DNA from 3 places in the Massilia putida genome. Region 2 is predicted to be linked to each of the others. Evidence: riboswitches for the same ligand, from Rfam matches in the RefSeq annotation. Region 2 holds a riboswitch; each other region holds the start of a gene.
The links. Region 2 has a riboswitch for manganese ahead of BVG12_RS00100 (sodium:calcium antiporter). Riboswitches for the same ligand answer to the same signal wherever they lie in the genome.
Positions count from the first base shown of each region.

Region 1 (7,769 bases), on a different replicon from region 2:
GCACGCGGACCGGGCCAGCTTCCCCATGCGCATCCGCAGCGGCACGGCGGTGCAGCCGCTCGGCGCCGACCTGAATGCGACGACGCGGCTGCCCGGGATCGCGGTCGGCACCGCCCAGATCAAGACGCAGCAGGACGCGAAACTCGTCACGTGGACGGGCCCCGCGACGTTCGAGGCGCACGGCGCCAAGCCGCTTGCGCTGCCGGCCGCGCTGGCGGTCAAGGGGGGCCTGCGTTTCGATACGGTCGTTCAGCAGGCACCCGCCGGCAAGGTGACGATCGCGCTGGCCTGCGGCGCAAATGCGTGCGGCACGCCGCTCGATGCGACCAGGTTGTTTGCGCGCCTGGCCGGAAAAGGCCGGCAATCGGTGGCGATTCCGCTCGCGTGCTTCCGCGCCGACCTGGCACACGTCGATACGCCGTTCAGCGTGACGAGCGACGCTCCGTTCGCCGCCGCCTTCGGCAACATCGACGTGACGACCGCGGCCGACGCCATCGCGTGCGAGGAACTGCAATGACCGCTTACCGGCTGCTGGCCGATATCGGCGGCACCAATGCCCGCTTCGCGCTGCAGGCCGAAGGCAGCGACTTCGCGGACGTCGAGGTCCTGGCGTGCCGCGATTACGACGACATCGGCGCCGCGATGGATGCGTACCTGGCCCGGGCCGGGGCACGCGGCCATGCGACGGACGCCATCCGCCATGCGGCCGTCGCCATCGCCAACCCGGTCGAAGGCGACTTCGTGCGGATGACGAATCACCACTGGTGCTTTTCGATTGCGGCGCTGCGCGACGCGCGGGCGCTCGACACGCTCCTGGTCGTGAACGATTTCGCCGCGCTGGCGATGGCTTTGCCGCATCTCGACGAGGCCGGACGCGAGCGAATCGGCGGCGACATCGCCGCGACGCCCGGCCGGCCCATCGGCCTGATCGGCCCCGGCACCGGTCTCGGTGTGTCCGGCGTCGTCCCCGCGCCGGGACCCGGCGGCACGCGCTGGATCGCGCTGGCGGGCGAGGGCGGCCACGCCAGCTTCGCGCCCGTCACGCGCCAGGAGGTGGACGTCCTGGACGCGTTGTGGGAAGAACACGGCCATGTGTCGGCCGAACGCCTGTTGTCCGGGCCGGGCCTGGAAGCGATCCACCGCGTCCTGTCCGGCGAGCGCCTGGCCGCCGCCGCGATCACGGCGCGGGCGCTGGACGGCACGAGCGCGGCCTGCCGCGCCACGGTCGACGTATTCTGCGCAATGCTGGGCAGCGTGGCGGGCAACGTCGCGTTGACGTTGGGCGCGACGGGCGGCATGTATATCGGCGGCGGCATCGTGCCGCGGCTGGGGTCCCTGTTCCACGCGTCCGCATTCCGCGCCCGCTTCGAAGGCAAGGGCCGGCTGCGGCCCTACCTGGCACGCATTCCGACCTGGCTCGTCACCGAACCCTATCCCGCGCTGCGCGGCGGCGCCGTCATGCTCGACGCCGCGACACGACAACCATAACGAGGAGACACCATGGCATCCGCACCCAATACGCCCGGCACCGCGCCGCTGGCGGCCGCACCCGCCGCCGCGGCGGCGAACACCGGACCGCTCGTCATCGTCACGATCCTGTTCTTCATGTGGGGCCTGCTCACATCGCTGAACGACGTGCTGATCCCGCATCTGAAGGCGATCTATACGCTGAATTATCTGCAGGCGATGCTCGTGCAGTTCTGCTTCTTCGGCGCCTATTTCATCGTGTCGCTGCCGGCCGGCGCGCTGATCCGCCGCCTCGGCTACCAGAAGGGCGCCGTCACGGGCCTCCTGATCGCGGCCGCCGGCTGCGCGCTGTTCTATCCGGCCGCGCAGGGCGGCTACGGGCTGTTCCTGTTCGCGTTCTTCGTGCTCGCGGCCGGCATCACGATCCTGCAGGTGGCCGCGAATCCATACGTGACGGTGCTCGGTCCCCCGGCCACGGCGTCGAGCCGCCTGACGTTCACGCAAGCCCTCAACTCGCTCGGCACGACGGTCGGCCCGCTGGTCGGCGGCGCGTTGATCCTGGCCGGGGCCGGCAGCCTGACGGCCGACCAGGTGGCAAAGCTGGACGCGGCCGGACGGGCCGCGCACCGCGCGCAAGAAGCGGCCACGGTACAGGGCCCCTACCTGGCGCTGGCGGCGGCGCTCGCGATCCTGGCCGTGCTGTTCGCGCTGGCCCGGCTGCCGCGCATCGACCATGCGGAGGGCGACACGGCTGCGGCCTCCGGTTCGGCGCTCGCCTACCGCCACCTCGTGCTGGGCGCGGTTGCGATTTTCCTGTACGTGGGCGGAGAAGTCAGTATCGGCAGCTTCCTCGTCAACTTCCTGGGCGAAGCGCGGGTCGCCGGGATGCCGGCGGCGCAGGCGGCCGGCTACGTCAGCGTGTACTGGGGCGGAGCGCTGATCGGGCGCTTCATCGGCTTCGGCGTGATGCGTGTCGTCAGCCCGGGCAAGGCGCTCGCGTTCAATGCGCTCGCCGCCATCGTGCTCGTGCTGGCGGCCATCCTCGGCGAAGGCCGGGCCGCGATGTGGGCGATCCTCGCCGTCGGCCTGTGCAACTCGATCATGTTCCCCACGATCTTCAGCATGGCCTTGCACGGCTTGGGACGCCACACGGGACAGGGCTCCGGCATCCTCTGCATGGCCATCGTGGGCGGCGCGATCGTGCCGTTCTTGCAGGGCATGCTGGCGGACCGCATCGGCGTCCAGCCGTCGTTCTTCGTGCCGGCCGCGTGCTACGGCTTCATTTTGTTCTTCGGGCTCCGATACGCCAACCTGCATCGCCAGGCCGGCGGCCCGGCCTGACGCTGGCCTTCCGGCCACATTTTCGGTAGAATGCCGGCATCCCATTGGGGAGTAGCCTGCTTCCGCCCGCGCGGAAGATCCCGTATCAACACACTCGACGATCATCGGCCAGGTGCCGTTCGCCGTCGTGGTACGGGTAGCCGTTTCGGTTGGCAAGACCTTTGGTATGTCTGCGCGTTCATCGGGCCGCGCCGGCATGCCATCGTCATCCGCCCGACTGGAACCGTAATGAATTTCCTCGCCACCGCCGCACTCGCACTTGCCATGTCCACCGACGCATTCGCCGTCGCCGTCGGCAAGGGCGCCGCGCTGCAACGTCCCCATCTTCGCGAGGCCCTGCGCACGGGCGCGATCTTCGGCGTCATCGAAGGCATCACGCCCGTGATCGGCTGGGCCCTCGGCCATTGGGCCGCGCCGTACGTCGAAGCGTGGGACCACTGGATCGCGTTCACGTTGCTGGGACTCCTGGGCCTGCGCATGATGCGCGAAGGCTTGTCCGGCGCGGACGACGACGAGGACGACAAACCGACCTCCCACTCGTTCTGGCTGCTCGCCGTGACGGGCGTCGCGACCAGCATGGGGTAATTAGGGAAATCGGAAAAAATCGGGCGCTAAGCACTATTGCTCATAGTTGGAGTCACGCAGAGCCCGATATTTGAAGGTTGAGGTGCAGTGGAACGGAAGCCCGGGTTAAGAAAATGCCACCGCCTTGAAACACACTGATATGCGGTCTCCCGAAAGGCGTCGAGTCCTCGGGCGAGCTTGGCTTTGGGAACTAGCCGGGCCGGCTCGAACTCCGCGAACGTGCCACCGCCGTTGCTCGAACGTCCGCTCACGCATCTCGCACAGTCGGCATTTGGGAACTTGGCAGGTAAGCGGTTCCTGAGCGGCGTTATATCTTCCGATTTCTCAAGCCGGCACAATCCCCTCCGAGTTCAACAACACGGAGCCGGACATGGACAAGCTGGAGTCTCACATCTCGAAGGAAGCCGCCTGGCGTAGCCGATTGCTTCGGCATGCGCAAAGCGGCAAGACCATCGCTGCGTTCTGCCGGGATGAATCGGTGTCGACGGCCAGCTTCCATATCTGGCGGTCAAAGCTGGCCGCCGCCAGCAGGCACGCGGCCACTCCCGGACAGCCAGCAGCATTCATTGACCTCGGTACCATCGCGAACACGTCCGGTGTCACGGCTATGGTACATCCGCCTGCATCGGTGTCGACGCCGACTGCTGGAATCGACATCAGAATCGATCTCGGCGGCGGCACCGTCCTAACGATCACGAGGCGCTGATGTTCTTCCCGGAAGGCCAGGTACGGGTATTCCTATACGGGCAGCCGGTCAACATGCGCCTGTCATTCGACGGTCTCTACGCGCTGGCGAAACATGTCATGCATCAGGATCCGCTCTCCGGAAACCTGTTCGCGTTCATCAACCGCCGAGCGACCCAGATCCGCGTCCTGTACTTCGACCGCAGCGGCCTGTGCGTGTGGGCCAAGCGTCTCGAGCAAGGCCGTCTGGTCAGCAACTGGGCCGACGTTAAAAGCTGCGAAATGGACTGGACGGGACTGAAGTTACTGCTCGAAGGGATCGAGCCGAAACAGGTGCGTAAGCGCTACAAAAAGCCTGGCACCGGCACCCAAAACCAGCGAGTTCACCCTGCGAAAACTTTATAATATTGCTATGCCCTCCGACCAACATCCCGCCTCTGACACTGCCAGTTCAGCAGTGGGGTTGACCATGCCGCAGATGAGCGCTTTGCTCGACGCGAAAGAGCGTGAAATCATCCGGCTGCGCCGTCAGGTGGCGTGGTTTCAGCGGCAGATCTTCGGGCAGAAGAGCGAGCGTCGGATGCCGGAACCGGACGGCGTCCAGGGCACTCTGGGAGAGGCGTTCGACGTCGTTCCCGATGACGCGGCGGCGCCGGCCAAAAAGACCAGGATCGCGGCGCACGAGCGCGTACCCGGGAAGAAGAACAGCAATCTCATCGATGGCACCGATGACGCGGCCCTGTTCTTTGACGAGTCGAAGGTGCCGGTCCAGGTCATCGCCGTTGCCAATGACGAGACGGCAGGACTGGACCCGGCAGACTTCGAGGTGATCGGCGAAAAGGTCAGCTACCGCCTGGCCCAGCGTCCCGGCAGCTACGTCATCCTCAAGTACGTGCGCCCGGTCATCAAGCTTCGTGCTGATGGAGCGCTGTCGTGCTCTCTGGCTCCGGTCGGCGTACTGGACGGTTGCCGCGCCGACGTCAGCTTCATCGCCGGCATGATCATCGATAAGTTCGCCTATCACCAGCCGCTGTACCGCCAGCACGTCAAACTGCAGGATTCGGGCATCAACGTCAGCCGTGCATGGATCACGAAGCTGATGCCGGCCGCGGTATCGCTGATCGAGCCGATCTTCAACGCCCAGCTGGAGTCGGTGCGGCGCTCGCGCGTGATCGCGATGGACGAAACGCCGATCAAGGCGGGGCGTGCCGGCCCAGGAAAGATGAAGGCAGCGTATTTCTGGCCCGTCGTGGGCGAGCAGGATGAAATCTGCTTCCTGTACTACCCCAGCCGGGCGGCCAAGCACGTCGAGACCACGCTTGGCCTGCAGCGGCCAAATGGCGCCGTCTTGCAAAGCGATGGCTACAGCGCCTATGAGCATTACGCGAAGAAGACCGGGATCACACACGCGCAGTGCTGGGCACACGCACGCCGTAAAATCTTTGATGCCAAGGATATCGAGCCGGTGCAGGCCGACCAGGCACTGCATGCGATCGCCGGTCTCTACAAGGTCGAACAGCACATTCGCGACGATGGCCTGACGGGACAAGCCAAGCTCACACGCCGACAGAAACAGTCGAAACCTGTCCTCGAGCGCTTCTTCACCTGGATCGACGAACAGTTCGACAAACAGGGATTCCTGCCGAGCAGTCCCTTTCTCGGTGCGCTGGCGTATATCCGTGAGCGCCGGGTCGGCCTGTCGGTCTACCTGGATGACCCGGAGGTATCGATCGACACGAACCACCTCGAGCGCGCCCTGAGAGTTATCCCGATGGGGAAGAAGAACTGGCTGTTCAGCTGGACCGAGCTGGGCGCCAAGCACGTCGGCATCGTTCAAAGCCTGCTGGCGACCTGCCGGCTACACGATATCAATCCTTACGACTATTTCGTGGACGTGCTGCAGCGTGTCGGCCAGCATCCGGCGTCATTGGTGCATCAGCTCACGCCACGGGTCTGGAAGGGAATGTTTGCGGATGATCCGCTGCGGTCTGGTCTGCATGACATTAGCGGGCTACGTACACGCGCCGCCGCGTGATCGCTTACTATTGCCGCGCTATCGCTGGCAGATTCAAACGTAGGTCTTTTCCTAGCCATCAACAAGCTGCACCCTGTTTCAACTCTTTCCGCTTGCTGTTAGATTAGCGGGCAACACTTGCGCTTCGCCGCAAGCTTTGCCCCAGCTACCACCAAGCGAAATTCAACTCTTGAGAGGGTGTTATGGAAACATTGCAAATGGAACGCCGTACGACGTCGGCCCCGCCGCGGCAACCACAACGAAAAGATATCGTTAAAGAAAGCATTCGCTTACAGACATCCCTGGGAACGGTCGGTGCGATCGAATACCTCAAAGCACGAGGCATGAGCGGTGCCGTCATCACTCGGGTTCTGTCAGACGGAAGTGTGCGTGCAGAGGATCGGGAAGCATGTGCATCTCCGGTGTCGGGACAGTGCTCCCACTAGCGGAGCGGCTGGATACACGCGCACAAGCGCGTCATGCCAAGGTCACAAAGCCGAACTAGCATACCTGCCGTCTGCAGCGCCAAGACGGTGTTGCGACAGCCATAGTCCGGTCGGCGCGAGCACTGGCACCAATATTGAAGGCTTGCGCGTAGTCCAGGTGCGCACAGGCAGAGGGGGTGGGTTTGGCTGACGACGATATTGAACGTGCCGGCAGCGGCGAGGCCGTCGCCGTCCTCCTGAGGGAGCTGGAGTCGATCCGCGCGGACATCGTCGCTGAAACTCTTCACGCCCAGCACCGGATCGCCGAAGTCCAGCCTCATTACCAGGCCAGCGCACGCAACTTGCTGCATTACCTGGCTCTGCGCCGGCGCGACCTGCGTCCGCTGCAGCAACGGCTTGCAACGCTTGGCCTGTCATCCCTGGGCCGGGCGGAAGCGCATGTGCTGGCGACAGTCGACGCCGTTCTGAGCTTGTTGCGGCGTCTCATGCACTCTGCCGAGCCCGTCCCGGAGAGCGACCACTACATTGAATTTTCTGCCGGCAGTCGCATCCTCGACGAACATGCCGACCAGCTTCTGGGTCCACGTCCGAATGGCCGCAACGTTCGCATCATGGTCACCATGCCCAGCACGGCGGCGGACGACGCTGAACTTGTCCATCAATTGCTCGAGCAGGGCATGGGCTGCATCCGCATTAACTGCGCATACGACGACACAGCGACCTGGTCGCGCATCATCGACAACCTGCGACGTGCCGAAAAGGCTTTGGGGCGCACCTGCAAGGTTGCGATGGACTTGGCCGGCCCGAAACTTCGGACCGGTCCCGTGGAGCCCGGGCCGCAGGTGCTGCGCATACGTCCGGAACGCGATGTCCTGGGACGCGTCGTGGCCCCTGCTCGGCTCTGGATCGCTGCGAATGTCGACGCCCGAAAAGCACCTGCCGACGCAGACGCATGCGTGGACGTGCCGGAGAAGTGGCTGGCCGGGCTTCACAAGGACGACCACGTCACGCTAACCGATGCGCGTGGCGCGCGGCGTTTCTTGATAGTCGCCGAGGTTACCGACATGGGTTGCTGGCTCGAATCAGACAAGACGGTGTATATCGTTCCAGAAACCATCTTGCGACACCGCCGCAAGGGTCATAAAGGCAAGGCGAAGACCGCCCGGGTCGGCGCATTGCCCTCTACAGAACAAGTGATTCGCTTGCGCGACGGCGACGTGCTAATGCTGACG
Region 1 is NZ_CP019038.1:595,056-602,824, reverse strand. It holds gene BVG12_RS05165 (glycoside hydrolase family 3 protein) at 1-517, shown strand, start outside; gene BVG12_RS05160 (glucokinase) at 514-1,488, shown strand; gene BVG12_RS05155 (sugar MFS transporter) at 1,501-2,808, shown strand; yybP-ykoY riboswitch at 2,842-3,030, shown strand; partial or broken gene BVG12_RS05150 (manganese efflux pump) at 3,037-3,387, shown strand; gene tnpA (IS66 family insertion sequence element accessory protein TnpA) at 3,764-4,099, shown strand; gene tnpB (IS66 family insertion sequence element accessory protein TnpB) at 4,099-4,482, shown strand; gene tnpC (IS66 family transposase) at 4,490-6,112, shown strand; gene BVG12_RS05130 (pyruvate kinase) at 6,720-7,769, shown strand, end outside.
Region 1: linked by a shared signal. The riboswitch ahead of BVG12_RS05150 (manganese efflux pump) and the one ahead of BVG12_RS00100 (sodium:calcium antiporter) in region 2 are both predicted to bind manganese.

Region 2 (7,769 bases):
CGAATCGCGCGGCCTGCGTACCAAGGGCTACGAGCCTACCCAACACGACCTGCAGCAGCTGGAGCAACTCAAGCGCGAACGCGGCGTCGCCGGCGATCCGGCCGTCAGCGCTGGAAAGGCGGACAAGGACGTCAAGAACACTATCGAGGTCAAGGTAGACCGCGAGATTAATACCCCCTCGACAAATAGCCAAGTGCAGTCGGCCTCGCGCTTTCCAGACCTGGAGCGGGTTCAAGAAGCTGCAAAGCAGATATTGACCTTGGGCGAAGGTCCTCAATCCGCCAAGATCATGAACGGCTTGACACCGAACCAGAGGGCGGCGGTTGAAGTTGAGCTAGATTTGGCGAAAGCTCGGCAGGCAGCAACGCGGGAAGAAATTTTAGGTACCGGAACACGATCTGCCGGGCGCCTGGAAGCAGCAGAGAAAGCCGACCAACGCGGCACTAAGAGCGCATCGGCTAACCCAGCTAGTCCGAACACTGCAGCTGAACCAACTGCAAGCCGCAAGGACACCCCGGATCAGGCTCAAGCCAAAACAGATGCACCGGGTGAAGGCAAGACCCCGATCGTTGGACGCCTGCTCGATCATGGACGCGCGAACTACAAGCACGATCCGGACGAGAAGCAGAGTTACTACGTGAAGCTGCAGACGCAGGCAGGAGAACGAACGGTATGGGGCAAGGATCTGGAGCGCTCGATGAGCGACGGCAAGTTCAAGGCCGGGGACGGAATCTCGTTGAAGCTCAACGACCAACAGAGCGTCCAGGTGACAGCCAACGTGCGCGACGGTGCGGGCAAGGTCATTGGCGAGCAACAGGTACCTGCCAAGCGCAACGAATGGGAAGTCAAGCCGGCCGGCCTGGTCGTGATGCGGACGCTTTCACCGGACGAAAAGGTCAAGGTCGAGGCGGCCTTCAAGGTGCTGGACAAGCAGCTGTCGAAATATCCCGAAGACCTGCGCCGTGAAGTCCTTGGACGATTCAACGCCTCCGTCGAAAAGGGCGATATGAAGCTGCCCGCGCCCCAGGTAGCGGAAAAATCCTCCCCCTCAAGGCAGGCGCGACAGCCTGAGCTAGAACGTACCCGCTGATTTCGCGGACGCGAAAACGGCGGCGCTGGGCAAAGCAGCGCTGCCGTTCAAGCCTAGTTCAGCAACAACTCACGAGTGCTAACGACTGTCACCTCTAGAAAATCGTCCATTTTCAGGCTTTTTTGAATCCAGCGTGCCAGTTCAGCCTTGCCATAAATGCGCGGTGTACCACTTTTTTGGTTGGCTTTACGGTCAAGCATACCCATCAGTAGGGCGCGCTCGCTACCGCAGTACATCTTTAGCTCAGTACCATGCTCAGCAAAATGCCGCGCAAATGCGACTGGCACATTGAAAAATCCCTCGTTGTAGTAGGTCTTCCCTAAACGAACCTTGAAATGCACCTGGTGCAAGTGGATGGTAGGCTTAAAGCCTCCGCATGGCCAGTAAATGGCTTCGTGCTCTCTTTCTCCGACATAGGCTGCTCGACACGTGAGAAAGATACCTGCGGCAACTCGCCACTAACTACCAAGGGGCTTAGAGGGTGTAGACAAAATCGCTGGCGTACCTGTGGCATGCTATTCCGGTTATGGGAGGGCATGCCATGGCATCGAAACAGCAGTCTGATCCTTCGTCGCCAGCAAATCTTGGCGGCAGGCCGTCAGCATTGAAGCCTGAGCATATCGCAGCTTTGCACGGAATCGTGTTGGAGCACGCGCAGGCAAGCTTGGATGAAATTGCCGATGAGTTGGATCGTCGCTGCGGCGTGCGCGTTTGCACAGCAACGATCCGGCGCGCGTTACGCGCGGAAGGCATCGTACGGCTCAAGGCCGCTCGACGGGTATCTCCCACGGCCGATAAAGGCCCTAAGCGCTACGGCTACACGGAAGCGCACCGGCGCGAAGACGTTCCCTTCTACAGTACCAACTTGACTGACGCAGAATGGGAGCTGGTCGCTGATTTGTTCGAGCGGGCCCCAGGCCAACGAGGTACCCCGGCGCAGTACAGCAGGCGCGAGCTGGTCAACGCCTGTTCTTACGTCTTGCGCACGGGGTGCGCCTGGAGACTCTTGCCCAAGACATTCCCGCCTTGGCAAGCAGTCTACAAAACCTTCGCGCGCTGGGCTGCAGCAGGAGTATTCGAGCAGATGCAAGATCGGTTACGCGAGCAATGGCGCTCGCGTATCGGACGCCCAAGTACGCCGACTGCGGCCGTTATCGATGCCCAGTCCAATCGCAGCTCGCCACAGGGCGGCGAGAGCGGCTTCGATGCAGGCAAAAAGGTCAAAGGCCGAAAACGCAACCTCGTCGTCGATACATTGGGCCTGGTTCTTGCCGTGACGGTGACTGCTGCAAGCGTGCAGGATCGAGACGCCGCCGCAGCCGTTGTCGCACAGGCGTGTGCCAAAGCGCCCCGGCTCGAGAAGCTTTACACAGACGGGGCGTACAGCGGAAAGTGTGCTCGCGACATCGAGCAGCAACATCACATCCGTGTCGAAGTCGTACGGCGCCCAGGTAACGGCACGACCGGAACGCTGCACAATGCTGCACAAGCGACTGTCCCGACTATGGAAATCGAAAAAGGATTCGTGGCCTTACCGAAGCGCTGGGTCGTTGAGCGCACGCACGCGTGGACTGAGCGCTGGCGTCGTACGGTGATGCATCACGACCGAAAACTGGAAATCTCGACCGCTTGGGTCTGGCTCGCAGAGGCCCGAATGCTACTCAACAGATTGACTTATCAGGCTTAATTTCGTCCACACCCTGTTAGAACGCCTAACAAAACCTGTTAGTAACAAAAATAGCAACCGACGCCGGCACGGAGTTATAGACAATTTGCTCATCTAAGCCAGAGCTGCCCATGCGTTGCGTCTCCAGCTTTTCACCGGAACCAATGGACGCTGCGTATTTGCACTGTTACAATACCCCCCGTCATTGGGGAGTAGCTACCTTTCTCTGAAAGGAGCTTGCGTCAACATCCTTGGCCAGCAGGCCATGGCGCAAGCGGCTCGTCGAGCCTTGCAAGACCTTTGGCCATATTGCCCTTCCAGGCCGGACGGGGCGTATGGTCATCGGTTTTTGTCCGGCTTGGAGCTGTCGTGTCAAAAAAAATCTTCCGTACTGATTCCGCCGCCGTGGTTCTCATGGTGGCGCCATGCTAGTCCCCTTCGTCCTCCTCCTTCTTTCGGCCGCTGCAATCTATGTGTCGTGCGAATATTTCGTCAACGGCGTGGAATGGGTGGGCCATCGCTTCGGCATGTCGCAGACCGCGACCGGGACAGTGCTTGCGGCCTTTGGTACTGCACTGCCTGAGAGCGTCGTGACTTTCGTTGCCGTCGTCTTCGGGCACGATGCGGCGCACAAGGAAATCGGTGTCGGCGCCGCCCTTGGCGGCCCCCTGGTTCTCGCAACCATTGCCTATGCCGTGGTCGGCATCGCGTTCATGACCGTCAAGAATACGCAAGAGCGCCGCGTCGTTTCACGTCCAGCAAGGCGGCGCCTACTGGACGACCAACGATGGTTCCTGGCGATTTTCGTATGTAAGGTCGCCTTGGGCCTCGTCGCGTTCGCATTCAAGCCGTGGCTTGGTGTGCTCTTCTTGCTTGCATACGCGGCCTATGTCTGGCGCGAGATAACTGCTTCAGGTGAGACAGCAGACGCCGAGGAACTTGAGCCTTTGAAACTTACACCGCGCGCCAAGAACCCGCGTACCCTGTGGGCGGTCCTGCAGACGGTTGGCGCACTGGTCGCGATCTTCGCTGCTTCCCAGTTGTTCGTGCGCGAAATCGGTGTAGTAGGACCTCTCATCGGATTGCCGGCGCAACTGGTCGCATTACTGTTGAGTCCAATCGCGACGGAGTTGCCGGAGACGATGAACGCTGTCATCTGGGTCCGGCAAGGAAAGTCCGACCTGGCACTTGCCAACATTAGCGGCGCCATGATGATCCAGGCGACTATACCAAGCGCGCTTGGCCTCCTTTTCACTCCATGGATGCTGGACCGTACGCTCGTATGGGCTGCAGTTGTGACGGTCGCGTCCATCGTCGGGCTGTACTGGTTTTTGAAGCACCGCCATTTGAGTGCCAGGAAACTCGCCGCGTTCGGGGCTCTGTACATCGTGTTCGCTGCTGGCGTCCCGTTCTTGATGTAATCGCTGAATGAAGCGAGCGGCAGCCCGCGCTGCCGCTCGATAGCGGTATCTGAATCAACACAAGCTGACGGTAACAGTTTTCGATCGACGCTCGCTTCGGGTAATATACCCCCTTACCCTATATTTGAAGGTATTCATGTGTCTCACACAACAAGAGAAAAGGCAAAGCTGCTTGCTCGCGTACGCCGTATACGTGGGCAAGTAGAGGCGATCGAACGCGCCCTGGAGTCTGAAGCCGGGTGTGCCGAGGTTCTGCACCTGCTGGCTGCCAGCCGCGGTGCCATGAACGGCCTGATGGCCGAAGTGATCGAAGACCATGTTCGCGAACACGTCGCCGCGAGCGACCTGTCAGAAGCCGCGCGTGCGGAAGGCGCGAGCGAACTCCTCGATGTAATCCGAGCCTATCTCAAGTAGCAGCTATGGCCGTGAAATCGCCATGTGTCGAGCTATGCCAGTTCGACGGCAAGACCGGCTATTGCACAGGATGTCTGCGCACGCTCGCCGAAGCGCGTGAGTGGAAGAAGATGACGGATCACCGCAGGCATCACATCATCAACGAACGCGCACGGCGCGAGAAAAAGCTGGCTGGGCGATAGCGCAGCCGGCCGAGGAAACCTTATGCAAGACCTGACACACTTTCATGCTCCGGCCCCGGATCGTCCCCAACCGGAGGCGGAAATGAGCCGTTTCGAAGACGCCGCCTTCGGCGCGGGCCACGACCACATTTTTCTGGGTGCCGGCCACGAAAACAATGAACGCAAGACGTGGGCGGTTATTGCGCTGTGCAGTGCGATGATGCTGCTCGAAATCGTCGGGGGGAGCCTGTTCGGCTCACTGGCGCTGGTCGCGGACGGCCTGCACATGTCCACCCATGCCGGGGCGATGCTGATTGCGGCGCTCGCGTACACCTATGCGCGCAAGCACGCAAGCGACCCGCGCTTCGTGTTCGGCACCGGCAAGCTCGGCGACCTGGCCGGGTTCACGAGTGCTATTGTGCTCGCGATGATTGCCCTCCTGATCGGTTACGAAGCCGTCACACGCTTCCTGTCTCCGGTGCCCATCCACTTCGGCGAGGCGATTCCGATTGCAATCGTCGGCCTGCTGGTCAACATCGCGAGCGTCTGGCTGTTGAGCGGCGACCATCATGGACACAGCCACGGTCACAGCCATGGACACAGCCACGGTCTCGACCATGATGATGAGCACGACCATGAGGAAGAAGCGCAGCGGATCGTGACGTCATCTGGGGTGGTTTCCCTGTCGATCTTCGAAGATGGCGTACCGCCCGTTTTCCGTCTTGCCTCCGAAGCCGCAAGCTGGAAGGTGGCGCCTTCGGCGCTTTCTGTCACGACGGTCCGTCCCAACGGCTTGCAACAATCCTTTGCGTTAGCGGACAAAGGCGGATACCTCGAGTCGAAGGACGAGATTCCGGAGCCGCATGCGTTCAAGGTCATCGTCCGGCTGCCGGATGGTGAACACACGGTCGAGTTCGAAGAACATGTGCACGACCACGGCGACGGTCATGATGCCGCTCACCGTGACCACAACATGCGCGCCGCTTATATCCACGTTATGGCAGACGCAGCCGTCTCGGTACTGGCCATCATCGGCCTCGTCCTTGCAAAGGAGTTCAACTGGCTGTGGATAGACCCGCTGGCTGGTGTCATCGGTGCATTGGTGATCGCAAACTGGTCATTCGGTCTGATGCGCGACACTGGCGGCATCCTCCTGGACATGAACACCGACCGTAAGATGGCTGACAAGGTGCATAACGTGATCGAGGACGGTGGAGATAAAGTGCTCGATCTGCACGTATGGCGGGTTGGCCCAGGCCACATGAGCGCGCTGGTTACTATTGTTACTGAAGACTTACAGCGCAATCCCGCTTTCTATCATGAAAAGCTCAATCGTTTAAAAGGCCTTTCTCACCTGACTGTTGAGGTCAACCAGGCGCGCGGTTCGGTATAGGAAACCGAATCGAGTTTATCGACAAAATAGGCCGATAGCGGAGGTACCCGGCCATAGATCGGCCATCGTTATGACGGCCCTCTTTGCAGACGGACCGATGCCATGGCCCAAGAACTTCTCCCCGAAGACCTTTGGTCGTTTATAGCAGCTCAACTTCCGACCCACGGTCGTTCGCCAAAAGGCGGACGGCCCCGCATCAGCGATCGTGCTGCCCTAACGGGCATCTTGTTCGTCCTCAGAACTGGGATACCTTGGGAGTATCTGCCGCGTGAGCTCGGATGCGGCAGTGGAATGACGTGCTGGCGTCGCCTCCACGATTGGATGCAAGCAGGTGTCTGGCAGAGGGTCCATGAAGCGGTTTTGTGTCGCCTCCGCGAGCACGACCAAATCATATGGGATCGAGCCAGCATTGACGCTGCGAGCGTGCCTGCACCCGCCGGCGGCGAGCATACTGGCCCAAACCCGACTGATCGTGGCAAGCTCGGCTGCAAACATCACGTCGTTGTGGATCAACGCGGACTGCCCCTCGTTGCCCGAATCTCAGGTGCGCAAGTGCACGACTCGCGACTGCTCATACCCCTTGTCGATGCAATCCCGGCTGTGAAAGGGCTATCGGGCCCAGCTCGCAAACGTCCAGGTAAGCTGCACGCCGATCGAGCCTATGCTTCACGAGCGCACCGCACTTGGCTACGCCAACGAAGAATCATGGCTCGAATCGCGCGTTACGGCGTGGAATCGCGGCAGAGGCTAGGCCGATGGCGTTGGGTTGTGGAGCGAACACTTGGATGGCTTCATCGTTTCCGCCGACTGCGCATTCGCCATGAGCGACGAGCGGACATACACCAGGCGTTCCTTTCGCTTGCATGCTCACTCATCTGTTGGCGGTACGTCGAGAGGTTTTGTTAGGCGTTCTTAGTGCCGACACATGCGCAGCAGAGCGACTACCGTTCCAAGGAGGTGCAAGCACGGCGATGATGCTGTCCTCAAGCCCAGCTGCAAGGTTAAGATCAAATGCACCAACTCGTTGTAAGCCTGGATCAATCCAACCCAATATTTCGACCGGCTGACCGGACTTTAGGACTTCTCGGAGGCTCGCATTGTTGCGGACGTTCGTGCGTTGAGTGCTGTGCGGCGACATGTACGCCGCAAGGCGTGAGGTAAGGGACCCGGCTGTCTTTCCCACATAGAGCACGGTAGTACCAGTGACGAACGCATACAGCGCCCGCCGATGTGTTGGCAAGTTCTCCAGACAGAGCCGCAGGTTGGTACCCTGCAGTTCCCATTTACCAATGGGGCGAAATCCGATTTGTAGTAGGCGATTCATACCGTTCCGTTTCAAACAAGCTCATTCATTCCGTTCGACAGATCAGCACACGTCAAGGTGTCGCAAGCTAGTGATGACGTATCTTGGCCAAACGCGGCGCGACCGTAATAACCTGCTCATCTTTCCCAACAATCGCGTAGTAGTCGAGGAAAGGAATTAGCGCCGAAGCAAGCGGGCCAACATAGGCCAAGACCTTACGCCGAGTCGACTTGTCAAAGTAGAAGGTACGCACGCCGCCAGCTGCACGCTCGACAACTCCATAGTCCAGCAGAAGATCAATTACGATGCGAGGTATGCCCC
Region 2 is NZ_CP019036.1:11,767-19,535, reverse strand. It holds gene BVG12_RS00115 (LPD7 domain-containing protein) at 1-1,090, shown strand, start outside; gene BVG12_RS33690 (hypothetical protein) at 1,144-1,440, opposite strand; gene BVG12_RS00105 (IS5 family transposase) at 1,632-2,777, shown strand; yybP-ykoY riboswitch at 2,952-3,122, shown strand; gene BVG12_RS00100 (sodium:calcium antiporter) at 3,182-4,177, shown strand; gene BVG12_RS00095 (metal/formaldehyde-sensitive transcriptional repressor) at 4,316-4,591, shown strand; gene BVG12_RS00090 (DUF1289 domain-containing protein) at 4,597-4,773, shown strand; gene dmeF (CDF family Co(II)/Ni(II) efflux transporter DmeF) at 4,856-6,145, shown strand; gene BVG12_RS00080 (IS5 family transposase) at 6,248-7,051, shown strand; gene BVG12_RS00075 (hypothetical protein) at 7,537-7,769, opposite strand, start outside.

Region 3 (7,769 bases), on a different replicon from region 2:
CGTCCTCGGTCTTTGCAGTGGTATGGCATACGCTGCCGACAACGCCTCCGATCAGGACATAACGGATGCCCAAGCGTGGGCCGTGCATGGCCAAGTCACCAATGTGACACAAAAACACCCTGATTTCAGATCGCCCTATAGCGGACCGAACAGTTTGATTGCTAATGCTCGCGCGGAGGAAACGACGGATGTGACCTTATACGTTGGAGTTCGGTTGTGGAGCGGTGCTGAATTGTGGCTTAACCCGGAAATCGACCAGGGCTTTGGATTGAGCAATACTGTCGGCATGGCGGGCTTCCCGAGTGGTGAAGCTTATAAGATCGGAGCAAATACGCCATACCTACGCCTTCCACGAGCCTTCATTCGTCAAGTGATCCCGTTAGGTGGTGACTTAGAAAAAATTGAGGCAAGCGCGAATCAGTTGGGTGGGTCAAATCAGTCTGATAACCTAATATTGACATTTGGTAAGTTTTCAGTAGTTGACATATTTGATACTAACAGTTATGCCCACGACCCCCGAGCTGATTTTCTGAACTGGTCCGTGATTGATGCCGGCGCGTTCGATTATGCTGCTGATGCATGGGGATTCACGTATGGTGTCGCCGCCGAATGGACGAGAAATGTGTGGACATTACGTGGCGGCCTATTTCAACTGTCCAAAGAGCCAAATGGAAAGATCACCGGTGTTGACTTTAGCCAGTTCATGGCCGTAGGCGAATTTGAGCATCGCCATAAGTGGCAAGGCCACCCCGGCAAACTGAAAATAATGGCGTTTGCTAACCGGGGGAGCATGGCCAATTATCGCGATGCAATACAAATGACGACCCAAACAGGTGGTATTCCTAGCGCGGCCTCGGTCCGCCGTCTCAGCACACGTCTAGGCTTCGTTATCAACGCAGAGCAAGAAGTAGCATCTGATTTTGGTGTCTTCGTTCGCGCGAGTATGAATGACGGTAGTAAGGAAGCGTACGAGTTTACAGAAATTAACAAATCGCTTTCGGCTGGGGTTTCGGTGAAAGGCGATCGCTGGGGACGCGGAAATGATACAATTGGTATTGCAGGAGTCGTCAACGGAATGTCGGCGGCGGCAGAAGATTATTTTAAGGCTGGCGGTATCGGTATTCTTATCGGCGACGGAAAATTAAACTATGGAGCCGAAAAGATTGTCGAGACATATTATTTGATGCGGATGACTCCCAACGCAACGCTCGCTCTAAATTATCAACACGTCAACAATCCGGCTTACAACAAGGATCGCGGACCGGTATCAATCCTTGGGTTCCGCGTCCACTTGGAGTTCTAAGACGTAACCTAGAGAACGCGCTTATTTTCGTGACCGGGCTACGGATGAGCTGTGTGGCCAGGCCAGCGCATTGACATGGGCCTGTTGCATTGCAGCACTTATCGCCGCGTAGCTGGGAGCAGATCACCGTGACCGACGATTACGTCTGGCGTAGCAGTGCAAAGGTAGGTGCAGGCAAGTTCAGGCAGCTCTGGCAGCACCAACGGCTTAGCGTGCTTTATTTTCCGTTTTCTGAGGTGCCCCTATCGGCCTATTTTATCGATAGACTCGACTCTGTTTCCTATACCGAACCGCGCACCTGATTGACCTCAACAGTCAGATGAGAAAGGCCTTTTAAACGATCGAGCTTTTCATGATAGAAAGCGGGATTGCGCTGTAAGTCTTCAGTAACAATAGTAACCAGCGCGCTCATGTGGCCTGGGCCAACCCGCCATACGTGCAGATCGAGCACTTTATCTCCACCGTCCTCGATCACGTTATGCACCTTGTCAGCCATCTTACGGTCGGTGTTCATGTCCAGGAGGATGCCACCAGTGTCGCGCATCAGACCGAATGACCAGTTTGCGATCACCAATGCACCGATGACACCAGCCAGCGGGTCCATCCACGGCCAGTTGAACTCCTTTGCAAGGACGAGGCCGATGATGGCCAGTACCGAGACGGCTGCGTCTGCCATAACGTGGATATAAGCGGCGCGCATGTTGTGGTCACGGTGAGCGGCATCATGACCGTCGTCGTGGTCGTGCGTGTGTTCTTCGAACTCGACCGTGTGTTCACCATCCGGCAGCCGGACGATGACCTTGAATGCATGCGGCTCCGGAATCTCGTCCTTCGACTCGAGGTATCCGCCTTGGTCCGCGAACGCAAAGGATTGTTGCAAGCCGTTGGGACGGACCGTCGTGACAGAAAGCGCCGAAGGCGCCACCTTCCAGCTTGCGGATTCGGAGGCAAGACGGAAAACGGGCGGTACGCCATCTTCGAAGATCGACAGGGAAACCACCCCAGATGACGTCACGATCCGCTGCGCTTCTTCCTCATGGTCGTGCTCATCATCATGGTCGAGACCGTGGCTGTGTCCATGGCCATGGCCATGGCTGTGACCGTGGCTGTGTCCATGATGGTCGCCGCTCAACAGCCAGACGCTCGCGATGTTGACTAGCAGGCCGACGATTGCGACTGGAATCGCCTCGCCGAAGTGGATGGGCACCGGTGAGAGGAAACGTGTAACGGCCTCGTAACCGATCAGGAGGGCAATCATCGCGAGCACAATGGCACTCGTGAACCCGGCCAGGTCGCCGAGCTTGCCGGTGCCGAACACGAAGCGCGGGTCGCTTGCGTGCTTGCGCGCATAGGTGTACGCGAGCGCCGCAATCAGCATCGCCCCGGCATGGGTGGACATGTGCAGGCCGTCCGCGACCAGCGCCAGTGAGCCGAACAGGCTCCCCCCGACGATTTCGAGCAGCATCATCGCACTGCACAGCGCAATAACCGCCCACGTCTTGCGTTCATTGTTTTCGTGGCCGGCACCCAGAAAAATGTGGTCGTGGCCCGCGCCGAAGGCGGCGTCTTCGAAACGGCTCATTTCCGTCTCCGGTTGGGGACGATCCGGGGCCGGTGCATGAAAGTGTGTCAGGTCTTGCATAAGGTTTCCTCGGCCGGCTGCGCTATCGCCCGGCCAGCTTTTTCTCGCGCCGTGCGCGTTCGTTGATGATGTGATGCCTGCGGTGATCCGTCATCTTCTTCCACTCACGCGCTTCGGCGAGCGTGCGCAGACATCCTGTGCAATAGCCGGTCTTGCCGTCGAACTGGCATAGCTCGACACATGGCGATTTCACGGCCATAGCTGCTACTTGAGATAGGCTCGGATTACATCGAGGAGTTCGCTCGCGCCTTCCGCACGCGCGGCTTCTGACAGGTCGCTCGCTGCGACGTGTTCGCGAACATGGTCTCCGATCACTTCGGCCATCAGGCCGTTCATGGCACCGCGGCCGGCAGCCAGCAGGTGCAGAACCTCGGCACACCCGGCTTCAGACTCCAGGGCGCGTTCGATCGCCTCTACTTGCCCACGTATACGGCGTACGCGAGCAAGCAGCTTTGCCTTTTCTCTTGTTGTGTGAGACACATGTATACCTTCAAATATAGGGTAAGGGGGTATATTACCCGAAGCGAGCGTCGATCGAAAACTGTTACCGTCAGCTTGTGTTGATTCAGATACCGCTATCGAGCGGCAGCGCGAGCTGCCGCTCGCTTCATTCAGCGATTACATCAAGAACGGGACGCCAGCAGCGAACACGATGTACAGAGCCCCGAACGCGGCGAGTTTCCTGGCACTCAAATGGCGGTGCTTCAAAAACCAGTACAGCCCGACGATGGACGCGACCGTCACAACTGCAGCCCATACGAGCGTACGGTCCAGCATCCATGGAGTGAATAGGAGGCCAAGCGCGCTTGGTATAGTCGCCTGGATCATCATCGCGCCGCTGATGTTGGCAAGTGCCAGGTCCGACTTTCCTTGCCGGACCCAGATGACGGCGTTCATGGTTTCCGGTAGCTCCGTCGCGATTGGGCTCAGCAGTAATGCGACCAATTGCGCCGGCAACCCGAGGAGAGGTCCTACCACGCCGATTTCGCGCACGAACAATTGGGAAGCAGCGAAGATCGCGACCAGTGCGCCAACCGTCTGCAGGACCGCCCACAGGGTACGCGGGTTCTTGGCGCGCGGTGTAAGTTTCAAAGGCTCAAGTTCCTCGGCGTCTGCTGTCTCACCTGAAGCAGTTATCTCGCGCCAGACATAGGCCGCGTATGCAAGCAAGAAGAGCACACCAAGCCACGGCTTGAATGCGAACGCGACGAGGCCCAAGGCGACCTTACATACGAAAATCGCCAGGAACCATCGTTGGTCGTCCAATAGGCGCCGCCTTGCTGGACGTGAAACGACGCGGCGCTCTTGCGCGCGGCGCTCTTGCGTATTCTTGACGGTCATGAACGCGATGCCGACCACGGCATAGGCAATGGTTGCGAGAACCAAGGGGCCGCCAAGGGCGGCGCCGACACCGATTTCCTTGTGCGCCGCATCGTGCCCGAAGACGACGGCAACGAAGGTCACGACGCTCTCAGGCAGTGCAGTACCGAAGGCCGCAAGCACTGTCCCGGTCGCGGTCTGCGACATGCCGAAGCGATGGCCCACCCATTCCACGCCGTTGACGAAATATTCGCACGACACATAGATTGCAGCGGCCGAAAGAAGGAGGAGGACGAAGGGGACTAGCATGGCGCCACCATGAGAACCACGGCGGCGGAATCAGTACGGAAGATTTTTTTTGACACGACAGCTCCAAGCCGGACGAAAACCGATGACCATACGCCCCGTCCGGCCTGGAAGGGCAATATGGGGGGTGTACCAGATTCTGTGTAAACGATTCTTCGTTTAAGTCTGCGGCACCCGGTCTTCAAACTGGATGGCGAAGCGGTTTAACGCAGCTTTCCAGTCCCGTATCGGCATCGTCCACTTCTTGCTGATGTTGTTCAGGGCAAGATAAAACAGCTTGCTGACAGCTTCATCGGTCGGAAAGGAACTGCGGGCCTTGGTCACTTTTCGCAGGCTCATGTTAATCGATTCAATAGCGTTCGTGGTGTATATCACCTTTCGGATTTCCGGCGGGTAGTCGAAGAACGGTATGACGCGCGCCCAGTTACGGCGCCAGGACTGACCTATCGGTTTATACTGTTTATCCCATTTATCTTCGAATTCGGCAAGCCTGAGTTCAGCCTCGTCGGTAGTGGCTGCACTGTAAATCAACTTCAGATCGGCGGCGACTTCCTTCTGCGCTTTCCAGGGCACGAAATTCAGGCTGTTGCGCACCATGTGAACGATGCACAGCTGAACCGAGGTCTGCGGGTAGACCGCCTCGATGGCGTCCGGGAAGCCTTTCAGGCCGTCGACGCAGGCGATGAATATGTCCTGCACGCCACGATTTTTTAGCTCGGTCACGACCTGCAGCCAGAACTTCGCGCCTTCAGTTTGGGAGATCCACAGGCCCAGCACCTCCTTGTGGCCATCCATGTTGACGCCGATGGCCAGGTAGACCGCCTTGGTACGCACCGCGCCGTTGTCGCGCACCTTGACGTGAATGCAGTCGAGATAGAGGATCGGGTACACGGCGTCGAGCGGGCGGGCCTGCCAGAGCTTCACATCCTCGCTGACAGCGTCCGTGACGTTGGAAATGAGGGTCGGTGACACCTCGGTGCCGTACATCTCTTCCAGATGGCTTTGGATCTCCCGCACGCTCAGGCCACGCGCGTAGAGCGAGATGATTTTGTCGTCGAAGCCGGTCCAGCGTGTCTGATGCTTGACGACGATCTGCGGCTCGAACGTGCCCTGGCGGTCGCGAGGAACGTCAAGCGGCAGCGCGCCGAAATCGCCCTTGAGCGTCTTGATGCTATGGCCGTTGCGGGTGTTGGCAGTGCTGTTGGTCACCTCGCCGCTTTTGTCGTGGCCCAGGTGGTCGGTCATCTCGACTTCCAGCGCGCGCTCGACCAGCATCTTGGTGAGCTGCTTGAGCAGCCCATTTTCGCCGATCAGGTCCTCGGGCTTCTGGTAGTTTGCCAGCAGGCCGTCGGCAAGTTTGAGCAGTTCCGGATCGGGCTTGGCCCGCTTGTTACGCTTTACAACGGTCATCGTTTCTCCTAATGGCGGCAGTGTCCTGCCAAATGACCGTTTACACAATATTATTTACACCCTCGCAATATGGCCAAAGGTCTTGCAAGGCTCGACGAGCCGCTTGCGCCATGGCCTGCTGGCCAAGGATGTTGACGCAAGCTCCTTTCAGAGAAAGGTAGCTACTCCCCAATGACGGGCGGTATTGTAACAGTGCAAATACGTAGCGTCCATTGGTTCCGGTGAAAAGCTGGAGACGCAACGCATGGGCAGCTTTGGCTTAGATGAGCAAATTGTCTATAACTCCGTGCCGGCGTCGGTTGCCATTTTTGTTACTAATAGGTTTTGGTAGGCGTTCTTACAGGGTGTGGACAAAATCAACCTTGATACGCGAGCCTGCTGAGTAGTATACGCGCCTCGGCCAGCCAAACCCAAGCCGCCGACACAGCGAGTTTGCGTCGTGATGCATCACTGTGCGGCGCCAGCGTTCGGTCCACGCGTGGGTTCGTTCAACGACCCAGCGCTTGGGCAGGATCGTGAATCCTGAGTTGAAAACAGCAGTTGGCCCAGGTGCCGCCTTGGAATCATGCAGCGTTCCGATCGTGCTGTTACCTGGACGACGAACGACTTCGACACGAAGATGATGCGTCCGCTCGATGTCATGGGCACATTTCCCGCCGTATGCGCCATCGGTATAAAGCTTTTTTAGCCGAGGGCTTTTGGCGCACGCTTGTGTAACCACGGCTGCGGCAGCATCCCGGTCCTGCACGCTCGCGGCGGTGACCGTGACGGCGATGAGTAGCCCCATCGTATCAACCACGAGATTGCGCTTTCGCCCTTTGACCTTCTTGCCTGCATCGAATCCGCTTTCGCCACCCTGCGGCGAGGCGCGAGTGGACTGTGCATCGATCACCGCTGCGCTCGGGGTGCTCGCGCGTCCCATGCGTGCACGCCATTGTTCACGCAGCCGGTCCTGCATCAGCTCGAATACGCCGGCTCCAACCCAGCGCGAAAACGCCTTGTACACCGCCTGCCAGGGTGGGAACGACTCGGGTAACAGTCGCCAGGCGCAGCCCGTTCGAAGCACATACGAGCACGCATTCACGAGATCGCGGCGGCTGTAATGCACGGGCGTGCCTCGTTGTCCCGGTACTCGCTCGAACAAATCAGCGACCAGCTCCCATTCGGCGTCTGTCAAGTTGGTGCTGTACGGCGATATGTCCTCGCGTCGGTGCGCTGCCGTGTAGCCATACCGCTTGGCGCCCTCGGCTCGCTCCGCACACGCCCGACGCACTGGCTTGAGTCGTACGATGCCTTGTGCACGCAGCGCACGACGAATCGTTGCATCGCACACGCGTAATCCACAGCGGTGGTGCAGCTCGTCGGCGATTTCACTCAAGCTAGCCTGGGCGCTCCGCCACGATATCGTGCAAAACCGCGATATGCTCAGGCTTCAATGCCGGCGGCCTGCCTCCTGCATTGCTTGACGGCTCAATGCCGTCGAGTCGATCTCTCGTTGCCATGGCATGCTCCTTCGACATCGGGATAGCATGCCACAGCTACGTTATTGATTTTGTCTACACCCTCTTAGCGTACTATTTTTTCCAAATTCTGTAGTTACCCCTTTACCGTGTACTGGCGCGTCGCCCGCGTCTGCGCCTCGGCGATGCACAGCGCGGCCCCTGTACCGAATACCTTGAACGAGTAATAGGGGGCGGCCGCAGGTTCCGTGGTCGGTGCATCGGGGAAGGCCGGAATGACTCCCAGCCCGCAGAGGTAGCGCCTGGCGTTCGCTGCGGGTGCGCCGCG
Region 3 is NZ_CP019037.1:430,286-438,054, reverse strand. It holds gene BVG12_RS02340 (carbohydrate porin) at 1-1,303, shown strand, start outside; gene dmeF (CDF family Co(II)/Ni(II) efflux transporter DmeF) at 1,584-2,885, opposite strand; gene BVG12_RS02325 (DUF1289 domain-containing protein) at 2,968-3,144, opposite strand; gene BVG12_RS02320 (metal/formaldehyde-sensitive transcriptional repressor) at 3,150-3,425, opposite strand; gene BVG12_RS02315 (sodium:calcium antiporter) at 3,564-4,574, opposite strand; gene BVG12_RS02310 (IS256 family transposase) at 4,731-5,981, opposite strand; yybP-ykoY riboswitch at 6,069-6,163, opposite strand; partial or broken gene BVG12_RS02305 (IS5 family transposase) at 6,338-7,483, opposite strand.
Region 3: linked by a shared signal. The riboswitch ahead of BVG12_RS02310 (IS256 family transposase) and the one ahead of BVG12_RS00100 (sodium:calcium antiporter) in region 2 are both predicted to bind manganese.